Regions from separate parts of the Ectobacillus soli genome, predicted to be linked through region 1. Evidence: riboswitches for the same ligand, from Rfam matches in the RefSeq annotation. Region 1 holds a riboswitch; the other holds the start of a gene.
What was found. Region 1 has a riboswitch for S-adenosylmethionine ahead of ACAN53_RS02065 (bifunctional homocysteine S-methyltransferase/methylenetetrahydrofolate reductase). Riboswitches for the same ligand answer to the same signal wherever they lie in the genome.

Region 2: it holds a riboswitch for S-adenosylmethionine, as region 1 does, so the genes downstream of both, ACAN53_RS12325 (alpha/beta hydrolase) here and ACAN53_RS02065 (bifunctional homocysteine S-methyltransferase/methylenetetrahydrofolate reductase) in region 1, are expected to answer to the same signal.

What each region holds. Positions count from the first base shown of each region.
Region 1 is NZ_JBGJZM010000001.1:397,894-406,138, reverse strand. It holds gene metH (methionine synthase) at 1-688, opposite strand, end outside; gene ACAN53_RS02065 (bifunctional homocysteine S-methyltransferase/methylenetetrahydrofolate reductase) at 675-2,519, opposite strand; SAM riboswitch class I at 2,591-2,699, opposite strand; SAM riboswitch class I at 2,908-3,019, shown strand; gene ACAN53_RS02060 (methionine biosynthesis PLP-dependent protein) at 3,082-4,194, shown strand; gene metC (cystathionine beta-lyase) at 4,191-5,351, shown strand; gene ACAN53_RS02050 (ArsR/SmtB family transcription factor) at 5,760-6,047, shown strand; gene ACAN53_RS02045 (class I SAM-dependent methyltransferase) at 6,245-7,360, opposite strand; gene ACAN53_RS02040 (MBL fold metallo-hydrolase) at 7,371-8,000, opposite strand; gene ACAN53_RS02035 (DUF2759 domain-containing protein) at 8,225-8,245, shown strand, end outside.
Region 2 is NZ_JBGJZM010000002.1:91,142-99,386, reverse strand. It holds gene ACAN53_RS12355 (amino acid permease) at 1-873, shown strand, start outside; gene ACAN53_RS12350 (GNAT family N-acetyltransferase) at 938-1,498, shown strand; gene ACAN53_RS12345 (peroxiredoxin family protein) at 1,539-2,048, opposite strand; gene ACAN53_RS12340 (NAD(P)-dependent oxidoreductase) at 2,142-3,074, opposite strand; gene ACAN53_RS12335 (oxidoreductase) at 3,624-4,676, shown strand; gene ACAN53_RS12330 (GTP pyrophosphokinase) at 4,886-5,581, shown strand; gene ACAN53_RS12325 (alpha/beta hydrolase) at 5,617-6,390, opposite strand; SAM riboswitch class I at 6,458-6,560, opposite strand; gene ACAN53_RS12320 (GNAT family N-acetyltransferase) at 6,879-8,245, shown strand, end outside.

The sequences.
Region 1 (8,245 bases):
TCATAAATTCCGGTCCCGTTGCACAATTTAATCCTACTGATAATGGCTTTATATGCTCAATTGAAAGATAGAATGCCTCAATGGATTGTCCTGCAAGCGTCGTTCCCATCGGCTCGATGGTACCTGAAATCATAACAGGTACTTTTATATGAAGCTCTTGAAAAGACCGTTCGATCCCAATACAGGCTGCTTTTACATTCCGCATATCTTGGCTTGTTTCAACCAATAATACATCGACCCCTCCGCGCAATAGACCAAGTGATTGTCTTTCATAGGCCTCAATGAGCTGTTCAAACGTCACACCCCCTGTAACGCTAATTGCTTTCGTTGTAGGTCCCATTGCCCCAGCGACATACACATTCCTTCCGGATTGTTCTACCGCTTGCTTAGCAAGCTTTGCAGCACGTTCATTCAATTCAATATCATACTGTTCAAGTTTATAGTCATGCAAAACAATATTTGTCGCACCAAATGTATTCGTTTCAATAATATCTGCCCCAGCATCTATATAAGCTTTGTGAATGTTTAAAATAACATCGGGACGTGTTTTCACTAAATATTCATTACACCCTTCTAAATCTTCTCCGCCAAAATCTTCAGCAGTTAAGTCTGCTTGTTGAATCATTGTTCCCATTGCCCCGTCAAGGAGTAAAATTCGCTCCTCTAACGCTTCTTCAATTCGTTTCATGCAATTGCTCCCCTTCTCGTTGCTCTGTTTTTATATGTCGTACCAATGATTCAGACATTTCAAATTTTTGGAACGGCGTAATGATATACACGCCATTGAATAATTTTTTAGCCTCGTCAATAAGCTCCTTTGCAATTGCTAGCCCTTCCTCCATCGCTTGCTCAGGAGTTAGATGCCCATCCATCCGCTTTCTTACTTCTTCAGGCAATGTAATTCCTGGTACTTCATAGTGGAGAAAGTCAGCGTTACGTTTACTAACGAGAGGCATAATTCCGATAAAAATAGGGGTTGAAAAGTCTTTAACTGCCTCATATGTTTTCACTAACACTTCTCGATCAAAAATAGGTTGCGTTAAAAAATAATCTGCACCCGCCTCGATTTTCTTCTCCATTCTTCGAACTGCTGCATCGAAGTGACGAACATTAGGGTTAAAAGCAGCACCTATAGAAAATGATGTTGGAACACCAATAGATTTTCCTAATGGAGAGCGACCCGCGTTTAATTCCTTTATCATTCGAATTAACTCGAATGAGGAAACGTCAAATACAGATGTAGCACCCGGAAAATCACCTACTCTAGCTGGATCCCCAGTTAAAGCTAACACTTCGTGGATTCCTAAAGAAGATAACCCTAGTAAATGCGAATGTAATCCAATTAAATTATGATCACGGCATGTTAAATGGGCAAGAACAGGAATATCATATCGCCGCAAAAGCGCACCCATTGCCATATTTGAAATACGCGGACTTGCTAGGGAATTGTCAGCAAGTGTAATTGCATCTGCCCCCGCATGCTTTAATGCCTTTGCACCTTCAAAAAAGCGTTGCGTTACCAATTGCTTCGGCGGATCTAACTCTACAATGACTGTAGTTTCACGTTTCGCCTTTTCTGACAAACTAGAATCAGTTGCTGGAACTGGCTGCGTGACAATAATAGGCGTAGGTCGAACTTTAATCTGTTTCTCATATATTGGCAATTGTCCATCCAATGCATGTCTCATAGCACGAATATGCTCTGGAGTCGTACCACAGCACCCACCAAGAAGACGAACTCCTTGGTCAATAAACCCCTTTGCCATATGTTCAAAATAATCTGCCGTTCCTTCGTACACATACTTTCCATCATCATACTTTGGTAACCCAGCATTCGGATATGCCGATAAGAATCCTTCATTTGGCAAGGACACGGTTTCTAATGATTCAATCATGCGAAGAGGTCCCAGATGACAATTTAATCCTACAACATCAGCACCCCTTTGTTGCAATTCAAGTAATACTTGCTCAATATATCGACCACTTTGTGTAAGTCCTGCTTCATGTAACGCTACTTGCGCAACAATTGGAAGATCCGTAGCCTTACGTAATACTCCAAGTGCATGATAGAGCTCTACCTCATCATAAAATGTCTCCAGAAGAAGTCCATCTACCCCTTCCTCAAGTAATGTATTCGCTTGCTCCATGAGCATAAATTCTCGTTCAACCTCTGTCGTCATAACTGATCCAATATGTTTCATACCACCGATTGTACCCAGTACAACCGTATTCGAATCGGCTGCTTTTCGAGCATTCCGAACCGCTGCACGATTAATTTGCTTTACATTATTTTCTAATCCATACATACGAAGCTTTCCTTCATTTGCACCATACGTATGAGTTTGAATCACATCTGCTCCTGCTTCTACATAAAGCCTATGAATACCGCTAATTCGATCAGGCTCTGTTACATTTAACTCCTCAAAGCAGCTCTGCAAACCGTATGAATGGAGCATCGTGCCCATTGCTCCGTCCCCAATCAATATTCCTTGTCCAAGTCTTTCTTTCAAGTTGCCCATTTGCCACGCTCCTTATCGTCAAGCCAAACAACCCCCTCTTCCAACAAAAGAAGAGGGGGACATTTTTCCTCCTCTTATCACGCAAAACCATCGTTTTGCAGGTTGTAGCACCGTTTCAAACACCTGTTTGAAGGTTGCTGGGCTTCATAGGGCCTATCCCTCCACCACTCTCGATAAGAGTTTCACAATTACCAGATCGTAAATATACAATTTTCCATTAATTTAGCACGTGTCACGCTAAATCGTCAATATATTTTCAGAAAAAAATAATAATTTATAATTTTCGTACGTAACGGTTCTTACTATTTCTTTCGAATATTCAAAAAAATGTTTGCTTTTTTATCGATATTGATATACTTTATAGAAAGACTTTATACAATTCCATATATTCTTATCAAGAGAGGTAGAGGGACTGGCCCAGTGACACCTCAGCAACCATTAACCTTATGTTAACAAGGTGCTAATTCCAGCAGATTCATTTTGAATTTGACAGATAAGAAGAAGTGCTGTTACTAAAACCTTCTTCTTATAGAAGGTTTTTTATTTTATAGGAGGGATAGCTATGAAATTTGTAGAAACAAAGCTCGCTCAAATCGGAAATAGAAGTGAGGACGTGACAGGAACCGTCAATCCTCCCGTTTATTTTTCAACCGCCTATCGTCACGAAGGCATTGGACAGTCAAGTGGCTATGATTATATTCGCACAGGTAATCCTACCCGCAAAATAGTGGAAGAAGCAATTGCTGAATTAGAGGAAGGGGATCAAGGCTTTGCCTGTAGCTCAGGCATGGCTGCCATTACCCTGCTTCTTTCCCTATTTCAATCGGGAGATGAATTAATCGTTTCAGAAGACTTATATGGAGGAACTTTTCGCTTACTACGGGATTATGAGGCAAAGTGGAATATTCGATGTAGATACGTTAACACATTGCATCTCTCTGACCTAAAAAAAGCTCTTACGCCACAAACGAAAGCCATTTTTCTGGAAACTCCAACAAATCCACTTATGCACACTGCAGATATAGAGGCCATTGCTACTATCGCTCATATGCATAACCTGCTACTCATCGTTGATAATACGTTTTACACCCCTATTCTACAGCAGCCTCTTCGTCTTGGTGCTGATATTGTTGTTCATAGCGCTACCAAATATTTAGGTGGTCATAATGACGTGCTAAGCGGTCTTATCGTCGCAAAAGGAAAGACATTATGCGAATCCCTAGCCTATTATCACAATTCCTCAGGGGCAGTATTAAGTCCATTCGACTCATGGCTTCTTATGCGCGGTATGAAAACATTATCTCTTCGAATGAACAAACACGAAGAAAATGCGAAGCAATTAGTATCCTACTTACAAAAAACAAATGAAGTAACCGATGTATTGTATCCAGGACGCGGAGGTATGCTTTCATTCCGTTTAGCACGGGAAGAATGGATAAATCCATTCTTACAAGCAATATCCCTAATTACATTTGCTGAGAGTCTTGGAGGAGTGGAAAGTTTAATAACTTATCCTGCTACACAAACGCATGCTGATATTCCTGTTGAAATTCGAACACAACGAGGAATTTGTAACCGTCTATTACGTTTTTCAGTAGGAATTGAACATATCACTGATTTAATGACAGATCTAGAAAGAGCATTCGCTGCTCTTCACAAGGAGGTAGAAGCATGACCGAATCCTATTCCGTACAAACATTATTACTTCACAATAATCACAAAGTAGACCCCCATACAGGGGCAGTGAGTGTACCGATATACAATACAAGCACATTTCACCAAACTAGTGTCAATGAGTTTGGGAAATACGATTATAGTCGTTCTGGCAACCCTACTAGAGAAGCGTTAGAAGAAACCATTGCTGAGTTAGAAGAAGGGACAAGAGGCTTTGCATTTTCATCAGGAATGGCAGCCATCTCGACAAGCTTTTTATTACTATCAAAAGGAGATCATGTTGTCATTTCGGAGGATGTATATGGTGGAACGTATCGTATGATTACAGAAGTTTTATCTCGCTATGGTATCTTACATACATTCGTAGATATGACAGATATAGAAGCTGTTACCGATGCCATCTTACCAAACACAAAATTATTCTATGTTGAAACACCTTCTAATCCGCTGTTAAAGGTTACAGATATTCAAGCAATCTCCAGTTTAGCAAAGAAGAATGGCGCTCTTACATTCGTTGATAATACATTCTTGACTCCGTTATATCAGCAACCTCTTACTCTTGGTGCAGACGTAGTCCTGCACAGTGCTACAAAGTTTCTGTCGGGTCATAGCGATGTTACAGCAGGTTTAGCTGTTGTAAAGGATGAAAAGCTAGGAGAACGCCTTGCCTTTTTACAAAATGCTTTTGGTGCTATACTAGGCCCCCATGATAGTTGGCTTGTACTACGAGGTATGAAAACCTTACATGTCCGGCTTGAACAGTCTGCCTATTCTGCCCAAAAACTCGCTTCCTATTTACAGCATCATGAAAAAATTAAATGTGTGTATTATCCTGGCCTTAAAGAACATACCGGTTATGAGATTCAGCAAAAACAAGCAAAACATCCTGGTGCTGTGTTTTCATTTGAATTAAAAAATGAGTCTGCACTACAAACCTTTCTAGAACACATAACATTGCCTGTATTTGCAGTTAGTCTAGGAGCTGTGGAATCCATTCTCTCCTATCCGGCCACTATGTCACACGCCGCGATGAAGGAAGAGGAACGTCAAAAACGTGGTATAACTCGCTGTCTTTTACGACTCTCTGTAGGATTAGAAAACTACGAAGATCTACAACAAGATTTCACAAATGCTTTAGCCCATATTGACAAATTATAAACAAAAAAGGAGGGAAGACACGCTGTTCTTCTCTCCTCTCTTTATATAATATCCTCGCCTTAAACTACATTTCTGTTCTTCATCCTATTCACTACATAAAGAGACATAAATATGATACAATTAGGGAGTTGATTATTACAAAATTGTTACAAAAATCATGCGAATAACTCCATATCTTTACATTAACTTCAAATTTATGCTAAGTAGTAGCCTACACAAATATACAACAATCACTTAAGTTGATATTTCATTGTAATGACTAATTTCTATGAGGAATTTACACAGCTACATTTTTCTTACGATTTCTTTACTTTTTGACTAAATATTTGCAACATGTATACTATTTATCATAAAATTTTGTTATGTATATGTATGGTGCTATTAGTATATATGGAGGTGTTACCTTACATGATCGATTCATTCCAAGAAGAAACAGAGAAATTTGAGGGAAATGCAGAGATGTTAAAAGTCCTTGCTCACCCTGTTCGCCTTTGTATTGTGAAAGGATTGATTGACCGTGGTGCATGCAACGTATCTACAATGTATACACGTCTTAATATGCCTCAATCAACCATTTCACAGCATCTTGCAAAGCTAAAAAGTGCAAAAATCGTAACGAGTGAAAGAAAAGGGTTGGAAATATATTATAATGTAGAAAATAAAAAAGTAATCCAACTCGTAAACGTATTATTTTAACTAGGGGAAAAGGTAAGCAACATTCACTTTCAATGTTGCTTTCTCACTTTACTTACCCCGTACATACCCTGATAAGCTGAATGCTTTCCCACTACTCTCCCTTACTATAAATCGCCGCTAATTCCAGCTTGTAATAATCTACAAGTGCTGCTTTCATCTTATTTCTATAATGCCGTCAGCAAAATTGAAGATTATACCTAAAGCATAGACGAATCTAATAGTCCTTCTATTGAAAAATTTGACAATCCTTTTTGCTGTATACTAACATTAAAATAGTCACTCATACTACCTTGTAAGATTAAGGAACGGATTGCACGATTATGTTTCTGTTTCTCTGAAAAAGGATTTCGGTCATGATGATCAACTAATTTCTCTAAAATACCAGTTGATAGTAAAAAGCTAGTCTGTTTATGACGTAATACCGTCTCTAACCCAACAAGTTCACCTGCACGCTGCAATTCATCCCAATGTATATGAGAGGTTATGTCCATCTCACCAGGATGAAGCAATGGATTGCGTATCAGCTGATGTTTATAATAGCCACGTAAGCTACCTTCTCGGTGAACAGGATGCATCCACTCCTCATTCGTATACCCATAATCTACAGTAATACACACTCCACGCTGCATACATCTTGCTATTTGCTGCACGAAGCTACTCATCTGCAGCGGCACTTCAAATCGTTGTCCTATCTTTAATTGTAGATTACGCACGTGTAAGTATTGTAAAATAGCTTCGTTTTGTAAAGGGATTTGTTTCTCAACAAGTTCACCCTGTTCATTTAACGTTACAAGCACTTCCATTAAACCATGCACTGTATTTTCAATTACCTCTACGGGAAAGGCGTCAAATAACTCATTTGAAAAAATAATACCCGAAAATGTTGGAATCTGTTCGATTGAATGAAATTGCTCTACATTAGAAAATTGATGTAGCTTTTGTTGCTGCATATTACGATGAAAGGGGCTTGTTTCGACAATTTTATAACGTAACATCGAAAACGTAGTAGGAGATTGTTTCTCCCATTCTGTTAACACATCCAATGCAAAACGTCCTGTACCACCACCGATTTCACATATGGTAGGCGGTACCCAACCTTTATCTACAAGTTTTATAAAAAAAGAAGCAAATTGTTGTGCGTATAGGGAGGAAACATTACTGCTAGTAAAAAAGTCACCTTGTCTCCCTATTTTTTCTTGATTTTTCATATAATAGCCATTATCTGCATCATATAAAGCAAGTTGTATAAACGTACTATACGTAATAGCTCGATTAGAAGATGTTTCAATGGCCTTCTTTATAGCAGGATGCATATTCTCCACCTCAGCTTAAAAAGGGATTATTTTCTTTTTCAGCACCGATAGTCGTTACAGGCCCATGTCCGCACAATACCTTCGTGTCAGCAGGTAGCAAAAATAATTTTTCTTCAATAGCTGTAAGTAATTGGATCATATTTCCTTCTGGTAAATCTGTGCGCCCAATGCTCATCTGGAAAAGCGCATCTCCTGAACATACAAGGCCTGCTTCGCTCAAATAGTAAGAAACACTACCTGGTGTATGTCCTGGTGTTTCATAAACCTCAAAAGAGAAAGAACCAACTGTTAACGGGCCTTCCTTTTCAATAATACAATCAGCGGGCTGCACAATTATATCTTCACTCATCGTAAATTGCAGAGAACGGTTTAAAGATGGGTTAACTAACCAATCTTGTTCGTTCTTATGCACATAAACAGGAATAGTATAGACGCGACGAACTTCATCTACTGCTCCGATATGATCAAAGTGAGCATGTGTAAGCAATATGGCTTGTGGCTTTAATTCGTTCTCATCTAAATAAGCAAGTAGCTTTTCACCTTCTGCTCCTGGATCGATAATAATACATTCATGTTGATCATTATATACAATATAAGCATTTGTTTGTATTGGTCCCAGTGGCATTTGTGTCCATTTCATGATTCATTCTCCTCTTCGTATACAGATTTCTATCTTAAAAAGTATATTATACAAGATAAATCAGCACTAATAAGTATTTTTTTATCATACATCATTTTATCTGTATGCAAAAGGAAAGAATGAATTCGTTTTCATTTATTCTCGACATTTCAAAAATGATACTGTAAAATAAATTTATTAATTACAATTTATGTAAATAAAATAGAAGTTAGAGGGGGAGTATAATGAAATATAGCGTTGTTTTT
Region 2 (8,245 bases), on a different contig from region 1:
CTTGCGCTTGGTACGAAAGAATCGGCACGCATAAATAATATTATGGTTATTATTAAGATTTCTGTTGTTCTTTTGTTTCTTGTCGTAGGGGTGAAGTTTGTAAAGCCAGAAAACTGGACGCCATTTATGCCGTTTGGATTTTCAGGTGTCGTAAACGGGGCAGCGACAGCCTTTCTTGCATACATTGGATTCGATGCGGTATCCTCTGCTGCAGAGGAAGTGCGGAATCCGCAGCGCAATATGCCAATCGGTATTATTGCTTCCTTACTCATCTGTACCGTATTATACGTCGGTGTATCGGCCGTACTGACAGGGATGGTACCGTATACGCAGCTTGATGTGAAAAATCCGGTTGCATTTGCTCTTCAATATGTGCACCAAGACTGGGCGGCGGGTTTGATTTCGCTCGGTGCGATTATCGGGATCACAACTGTATTGTTTGTGATGATGTATGGTCAAACACGTCTGTTTTTTGCCATTAGCCGAGATGGATTACTTCCGAAGGGATTATCAATGGTTCATCCGAAAACGAAAACACCAACGAAGAGCATTTGGGTTACGGCGATTATGGCGTCTATTTTTTCAGGGCTCATTCCAATTGGACAGCTTGCTGATCTAACGAATATTGGGACGTTGTTTGCCTTTATTGTCGTATCCATTGGCGTCATCGTACTGCGTAAAACGAACCCAAATTTAGAACGTGGATTTCGAGTACCGTTCGTACCTCTTATTCCATTACTTGCTGTTCTCTCTTGCGGCTATTTAATGGTTCATCTATCAGGTATTACGTGGATGGGTTTTGCCATTTGGTTTGTTATTGGAATGTTCCTATACTTTGCGTATGGCTATAAGCATAGTAAATTAGCAAAATAGAATAGAACTTGACGGAAAAATAAGGAAGTACTACCCTTTGTATAAAACATAAGGGGGACGTACTTTGAATCCAATGTCACGAGAGGTTCCAACAGAATTTTCTACAAAGCGGCTCTACATTCGTATGCCGAGACCCGGAGATGGCACAGCTGTATACGAGGCGATTAAGGAATCCATTGTAGATTTAAAACCATGGCTCGGGTTTGCTCATGATGAACAATCCGAACAAAAAGCAGAGGAACATATACGCGAGGCAGTTATTCGGTATAGGGAGTGTGAGGATTTACGTTTGCTCGTTTTTTTAAAGGATACGGGTGAGCTCGTTGCTTCCTCTGGTCTTCACCGTATTGATTGGAATGTACCGAAGTTTGAAATCGGGTATTGGATTCGTTCATCAAAGAGTGGGCAAGGTTTTATGACGGAGGCGGTAGAAGGAATTACGCAAATGGCCATGCAGGAGCTCGGCGCAAGACGCGTGGAAATTCGCTGCGATTCAAATAATCAGAAAAGCCGGCGCATTCCGGAGCGGCTCGGGTTTACGCTTGAAGGTATATTACGGAATGATGCTGTTACCGCAGACGGAACGAGTCTTCGTGATACATGTATATATGCGAAAATACAATGACAAAGGGAGCAGGCTGGTTTGAGCCTGCTCCCTTTGTCATTTATTTCGATTTTAATTGCTTTTTAATGTATTGTACAACCTTGCGAAGCTCAGTTGCACTTGGACGACCAAATGGGCTTGTTTGTCGTTGTTGATATAATAGTTTGCCGTTTTCATCGACGAGGAAGTAGGCTGGTTCGCCATGAATGCCGTGGTCTTCATACGGTGCATCCTCACCGTGATAAAATACATCGTATGCCTTGAGTGCCTGCAAGCCTTCGTCTGAAAGTAGAGGGAATGTTAGCTTTAAATCATCTGTCATTTTTGCTAGGTTTTCTTGTGTATCCGTTGAAATCGCAATAATTTCTACGTTTCTACTGTCGAAGAAACCTTTGTTTTCTTGCATTTCTGTTAAATCATGCACACAGACCGGACACCAAGAGCCGCGAAAGAAAATAATAAGATGCCAGCTGCTATCAGCCTTTTGCTGTTCTTCAAATGAATATACTTCACCATTTGCTGCTGGGAGTGTAAAGTTTGGTACGATATGGCCTAGTTGAAATATGGACATCATGCTTCCTCCTTGCATTTTATTTATAGATGTATCATCCAACTAGTAGCTTACCATATTTTTCTTTTTGATAGGTGCGTTACGCCTTGCTTGTTATTTTATTTCCGTTTTTTCTCGAGGTTTGCCATCTGCTATATTAATGCCAGCTGCATTTTGATAGAGCGTACTAATAACTGATAAATCTTTTTCACGGAATTCTTCATTATTAAATAGGCTATAGAGCTCATGCGCAAGATTGCCCATAAAAAGCGGAACGCCTTCTTCTTTTCCTAAATCGCGAGCTAGTCCGAGATCCTTGAACATAAGCTTTAAAGCAAATTGCGGATCATATTGATTTTGCATGACGGTTTTTGGTAGCCAGTTTTCTAGGGCATAATTGCCGCCAGTTGATTGTAGAATAATGCTGCGAAGTGTTTCTGCATCTACACCTGCTTTTACTCCTACTGTTAACGCTTCGGACGTGATGGCAGTAATAGCCGCAAACATCATATTGTTACATAGTTTCGCTACCTGGCCCGTTCCAAGTGCACCTGTATAATAGACAAATTTTCCAAGTGTATGTAACACATCTTCACATTCGGAAAAAAGATCCATTTCACCGCCAGCCATAATCGTTAACGTACCATCGGTTGCACGTGCAGGTCCGCCGCTTACCGGTGCATCTAGTACACGAATGTCATATGTACGAAGTTCATCCGCTAATGTCCGAATGCCGCTATGGGATACCGTACTCATATTTAATAGAATGGTAGGACTCTTTACCATACTTGCAATACCAAATTCGCCAAGTAGCATTTCTCGTATTTCAGGAAGATTCGGAAGCATGGAAATCATCATGTCTGCGTTTTCTACGAGTTCTTCTTTCGACGAGGCAATGGCAGCACCTACTGCTTCTAAGCGCTGCGCTGGTTCCATGCGACGATGAGGCATAATTGTAACCGAATAGCCTGCCTTAAGCAGTATATTTGCCATCGGTTCGCCCATATTTCCAAGCCCTAAAAATGCAATTCGTTTTAATTCCTTCAATGAAATCCACTCCTAGTATGATTTTTTCTACTGTACCGACTTTTTGATGGCTATTGCAAGAAAATAGCCTAGATTACTTTACAAAGCCTAATGAAATAGGCGGAATGACCATTTTAAAATAAGTATTAATCTATATTATACCTATACTTTTGTTAATATTTATCTATTTATGGGATATAATCTCACAATAAATTTTTATAGTCTATTTTAAAATTATATTTTATAAAATTTTAAGTTTTTTACTTGGATTTTGTAAGGGAAATCGATACGCTGAGCGTAAACAGGGGATGGAGGATTGCTATGCTGCAACGAGAAAGATTACAACGGATTATGGGGATGCTAAAGAGTAAGCCTATGTGAAAAAAAGAGATGATTCAAGCAGGTAACAGATCATTCGAAATTTCAGAAGGTATTTTTACATACAGTAGAAAGTTTACAAAGTATTCATGTCGTCATTACGGACGAAGCACCGCCAGTAGAATTACAGGAACAACTAGAAACATATGATGTAAAACTGATTATAGCAGATGGAACGGAGGAGGAAATGAAATGAATGCAATTAAAGTCGGTCTAATCGGATATGGATTTTCAGGGGCAACCTTTCATGCACCGTTTTTACGTGTGTTAGATGAATTTGAGCTAGTAGCTATCATGTCGAGTGATGCTATGCGGGTTCACCGTGATATGGGAAATGTCAGGGTTGTTTCTACAATCGATGAAATTTTGCAAGATGATTCAATTGAGTTGGTTGTCATTACGACGCCGAATAGCCTGCATTATGAAATGGCAAAAGAAAGTATTCTACATGAAAAGCATGTCATTGTAGAAAAGCCAATGGTTATTGAACCAAGTGAGGCAGTTGAATTAATTTCACTTGCAAAGAAGAAAGGTGTAATGCTCAGCGTGTATCAAAATAGACGTTGGGATAATGATTTTCTGACGATAAAAAAATTAATACAAAAGGGTATAGTAGGAGAAATTACGACGTACGAAGCACATTTTGATCGTTTTCGTCCTCATGTGCGTGATCGCTGGAGGGAAAAAATAGGTAAGGGAGCAGGTATGTTATATGATTTAGGCTCACATTTAATTGACCAAGCCTTGCATCTGTTCGGGATGCCACAGTTTGTGATGGCCGATGTGTTCGCCCAGCGAAAAGGCGGGGAGGTCGATGATTATTTTCATATTATAATGGGTTACGAAAACTTACGTGTTGTACTTCATTCCGGATCCATTGTAATGGGACAAGGACCAAAATTTCTCATACATGGTAGTAAAGGAAGTTATATAAAGTATGGGCTCGATATACAGGAAAGTAAGTTAAGAGCTGGAGAAAACCCGTTGGGTAAAGATTTTGGTAAAGATGAACCGGATATGTATGGGCGACTGATAACAGAAGAGGACGGGACGATGACGGAGCAACGAATCGCAACGGTGCAAGGCAATTATGCAGCCTATTACCAGGGCATTTATGAGCATATACGCTTTGGAAAATCGAATCCAGTTACGGCAGATGACGGCTTACAGACGATTACAATTATCCATGCAGCTATGCAAAGTAGTCGGGAGCGCCGTACGGTTACGGTTTCTAGGTTATCCTAAGAAGGGATCATCAACTCGTTAGGGATGCGATTACTAAAATCCTGCAAGAGAAAGAATGATCCGTACATACTAGCAACAATGTGACGTTAAATTAGCGGATTTTGCAATGAATTTGTCATGAACTATTCATACAGATTTCATGCAAAGTTCACTGTATTCTGATACAGTGAAAATAGTATCAGAAAATAAGAGAAAAGGTGATACCTGTTATGCAACACATCATTCAAGATCAAATTGCAGAATGGACAAATTTCTTATTTGTATATAAATTTGCGTTAGATGAAATGGATACGAAATTAACGATTTTAAATGAAGAATTTCAATTTGTACATCAGCACAATCCAATCGAACATATTAAATCAAGAATTAAAAGCCCTGAAAGCATTGTAAGTAAGCTAGAACGGAAAGGACTTGCTATTACAGTGGAGAATGCGAAAGGGCATATTCATGATATCGCTGGTTTTCGTGTCACATGCTCCTTTGTTTCCGATATTTATAAAATTTATGATATTGTTCAGGGTCAAGATGATATTAAAGTGTTACGTGTAAAGGATTATATTAAGCATCCAAAGCCAAATGGTTATCAGAGTCTGCATCTTATTGTGGAAGTGCCAGTGTTTCTTTCCACACGAACTGAGCATGTGAAGGTGGAAATTCAAATTCGAACCGTAGCGATGGATTTCTGGGCAAGCCTGGAGCATAAGATTTATTACAAATTTGATCAAACAGTTCCGAAACATTTGACTGACCAATTAAAAGAGACCGCAGAAATGATTCAATATTTGGATGCGAAAATGAAACGGCTTAAAGAGGAAATGGATGAAATAAAAGATAAAGATCGGAAAGATCGGAAAGATTCGTCTAAGAAGAAGGTCAATGAAGGTTCTCTTCTTAGTCTTATGTAAAAAAACGAGCATCGGATTATTCCGATGCTCGTTTTTTAGACAGTGGATGCCTTGTAGGAAGTAGGAAGGCTTAATTTTCCTTCGATAAATTGTGTGCAGTAGTTTACAATCTTATCTTTATCGAAATCCATGGAGGCAACGTGATATGAATTTGTTAAAGGTATGAATTTTTTTTGTGAAGAGCCGATGGCATCATAGACTTGATATGCAGAATGGGCTGGTACGACATGATCTTCTTCTGAATGCAATAGCAAGACGGGACAATGAACCGAGGAGAGTCTTGCTTTCGCAAATGGAATGAGACGAAGGAGCTGCAAAATGGATGAAACGGGAACGGTATCATAGACGATTTCATACACAGAGGAATCTTTCATATCGGGAGCTGATTCGTCAATATATTTAGGCGAATTCGTAGCATCATAGACTTCATAGCACGGAACTGAGAATGCAGCATTAATACTGATAACGCCAGCACATGTATGGGATTGGGCAAGCGTGAGGGCAAGAGTGGCGCCCATGGATTGTCCGACGATATAAATAGACTTACAATGTTTTGCAAGGAATTCATATCCTTCTTCAAGGCTTCGAATCCAGTCCTCATAGTAACATCGCTCCAAATCTTCGTAATGCGTACCGTGTCCTGCTAATCTAACACCTAACACCGTAAATCCTCTTTCCGCAAGCCTTTCGCCAACGTATCGCATACTTTGCGGTGTACCATTAAATCCGTGTGAAACTAAAATACCAATTTCATTGCCTTTAAAGAAAAACGGTTCTGCTCCTGGTAGTATAGAATAGGATTTCTTCAATGTACATGTCTCCTTTTTAGTAAAATAAAAAACCCTTCCTGCATTTGGTTGCAAAAAGAGTGGTACCATTTTATCAACCAAAGCATCTGCTTTGCTGGTAGAAGCACCTTTCCTAGGGGAGGTTGCTGTGAAGTCATCAAGCCAGATCTCTCGTTCACTCTTGATAATATATACAGTTGTATTTTTAATTCCAATCGGTTTAGTTTGTTTTTATTATCCTATCATCTCGTGTCAGTAAAGTCAACATAGGATAAAGGTATATAAAGTAATTTTATCCCGTATTAAGAAGGCTTTTGAACCCCGCGGTGAGAAGTTTCACTTTATGCTCGTGGTATTTTGATTATAAACGCATGGTTGTAATTAAAATTGTAGTCATATGATTCGTCTCATAAAATCATAATAGGTAAAATGAGGTATACTACTAAGTGTAAACCGTATTTATAATAGAGAAATTATGAAAGAGAACGGAATAAAAAGGAGTTCATAGTATGTCCGATCAATTAGATTTAAAAAAGTTTGAGAAGAAAATTTTAATTCGAAATATTGAGTATCGAGATATCGATAGTATTATTGCCATGCAGGCTTCCTGCTTTCCTGGAATGGAGCCATGGACAAGGGCACAATTGGAGAGTCACTTGGAACATTTCCAAGAAGGCCAATTCTGTGCAGAGTTTGAGGGAGAGATTATTGGTTCTTGCTCTAGCCTGCTCATTAACTTTGATGAATATGATGATCGTCACACATGGGATGATATTACAGATAACGGATATATAACGAATCATAATCCGGATGGCTATAACATGTATGGAATTGAGGTTATGGTACATCCTGCCTATCGTCGCATGAAAATCGGGTATCGATTGTATGAAGCACGTAAGGATTTAGCTCGTCGCCTCAATTTAAAAAGCATAATTATTGGGGGACGGATCCCCAATTATCATAAATATTCGGATACATTATCTCCAAGAGAATATGTTGATGAGGTTATTCTGCACAAAATATACGATCCTGTTTTATCGTTTCAAGCATTAAACGGCTTCACGTTAATGCGGATTAACCCAGGATACTTGCCCGATGATAAGGCATCGAAGCGATACGCCACATTAATGGAATGGAATAACGTAGATTATCAGCCGAATACGAAGCGCTATTATAAAACATCGTTTCCCGTGCGGATTTGTGCGGTCCAATATATGATGAAGCAAATTCATTCCTTTGATGAATTTGCAACGCAAGTGGAATACTACACAGGTGTTGCATCTGATGCAGATTCTGATTTTGCCGTATTTCCAGAAATCTTTACGACGCAGTTGATGTCATTTATGCATGAAAAAGCCCCTAGCTTAGCGGTGCAACGAATTACAGAGTATACCGAGAGTTATATCAGTTTGTTTACAGATTTAGCTGTAAAGTATAATGTTAATATTATTGGTGGCTCTCATTTTGTCGAAGAGGATGGGAAAATATACAATATTGCCTATCTGTTCCGCCGAAATGGAACGATTGAAAAGCAATATAAGTTACATGTAACACCTAATGAGACAAAATGGTGGGGCATTAGTGAAGGTGATGAGGTAAAAGTATTCGATACGGATTGTGGGAAAATTGCGATCCAAATTTGTTATGATATCGAATTTCCGGAGCTTGCACGTATCGCAGTTGATCAGGGGGCACGAATTATTTTCACACCATTTTGCACAGAAGACCGCCAAGGGTATTTACGTGTTCGGTATTGCTCCCAAGCACGAGCCGTCGAAAATCAAGTATATACGGTTATTGCAGGGACAGTAGGTAACCTGCCGCAGGCTGAAAATATGGATATTCAATATGCACAGTCCGCCATTTTCTCCCCATC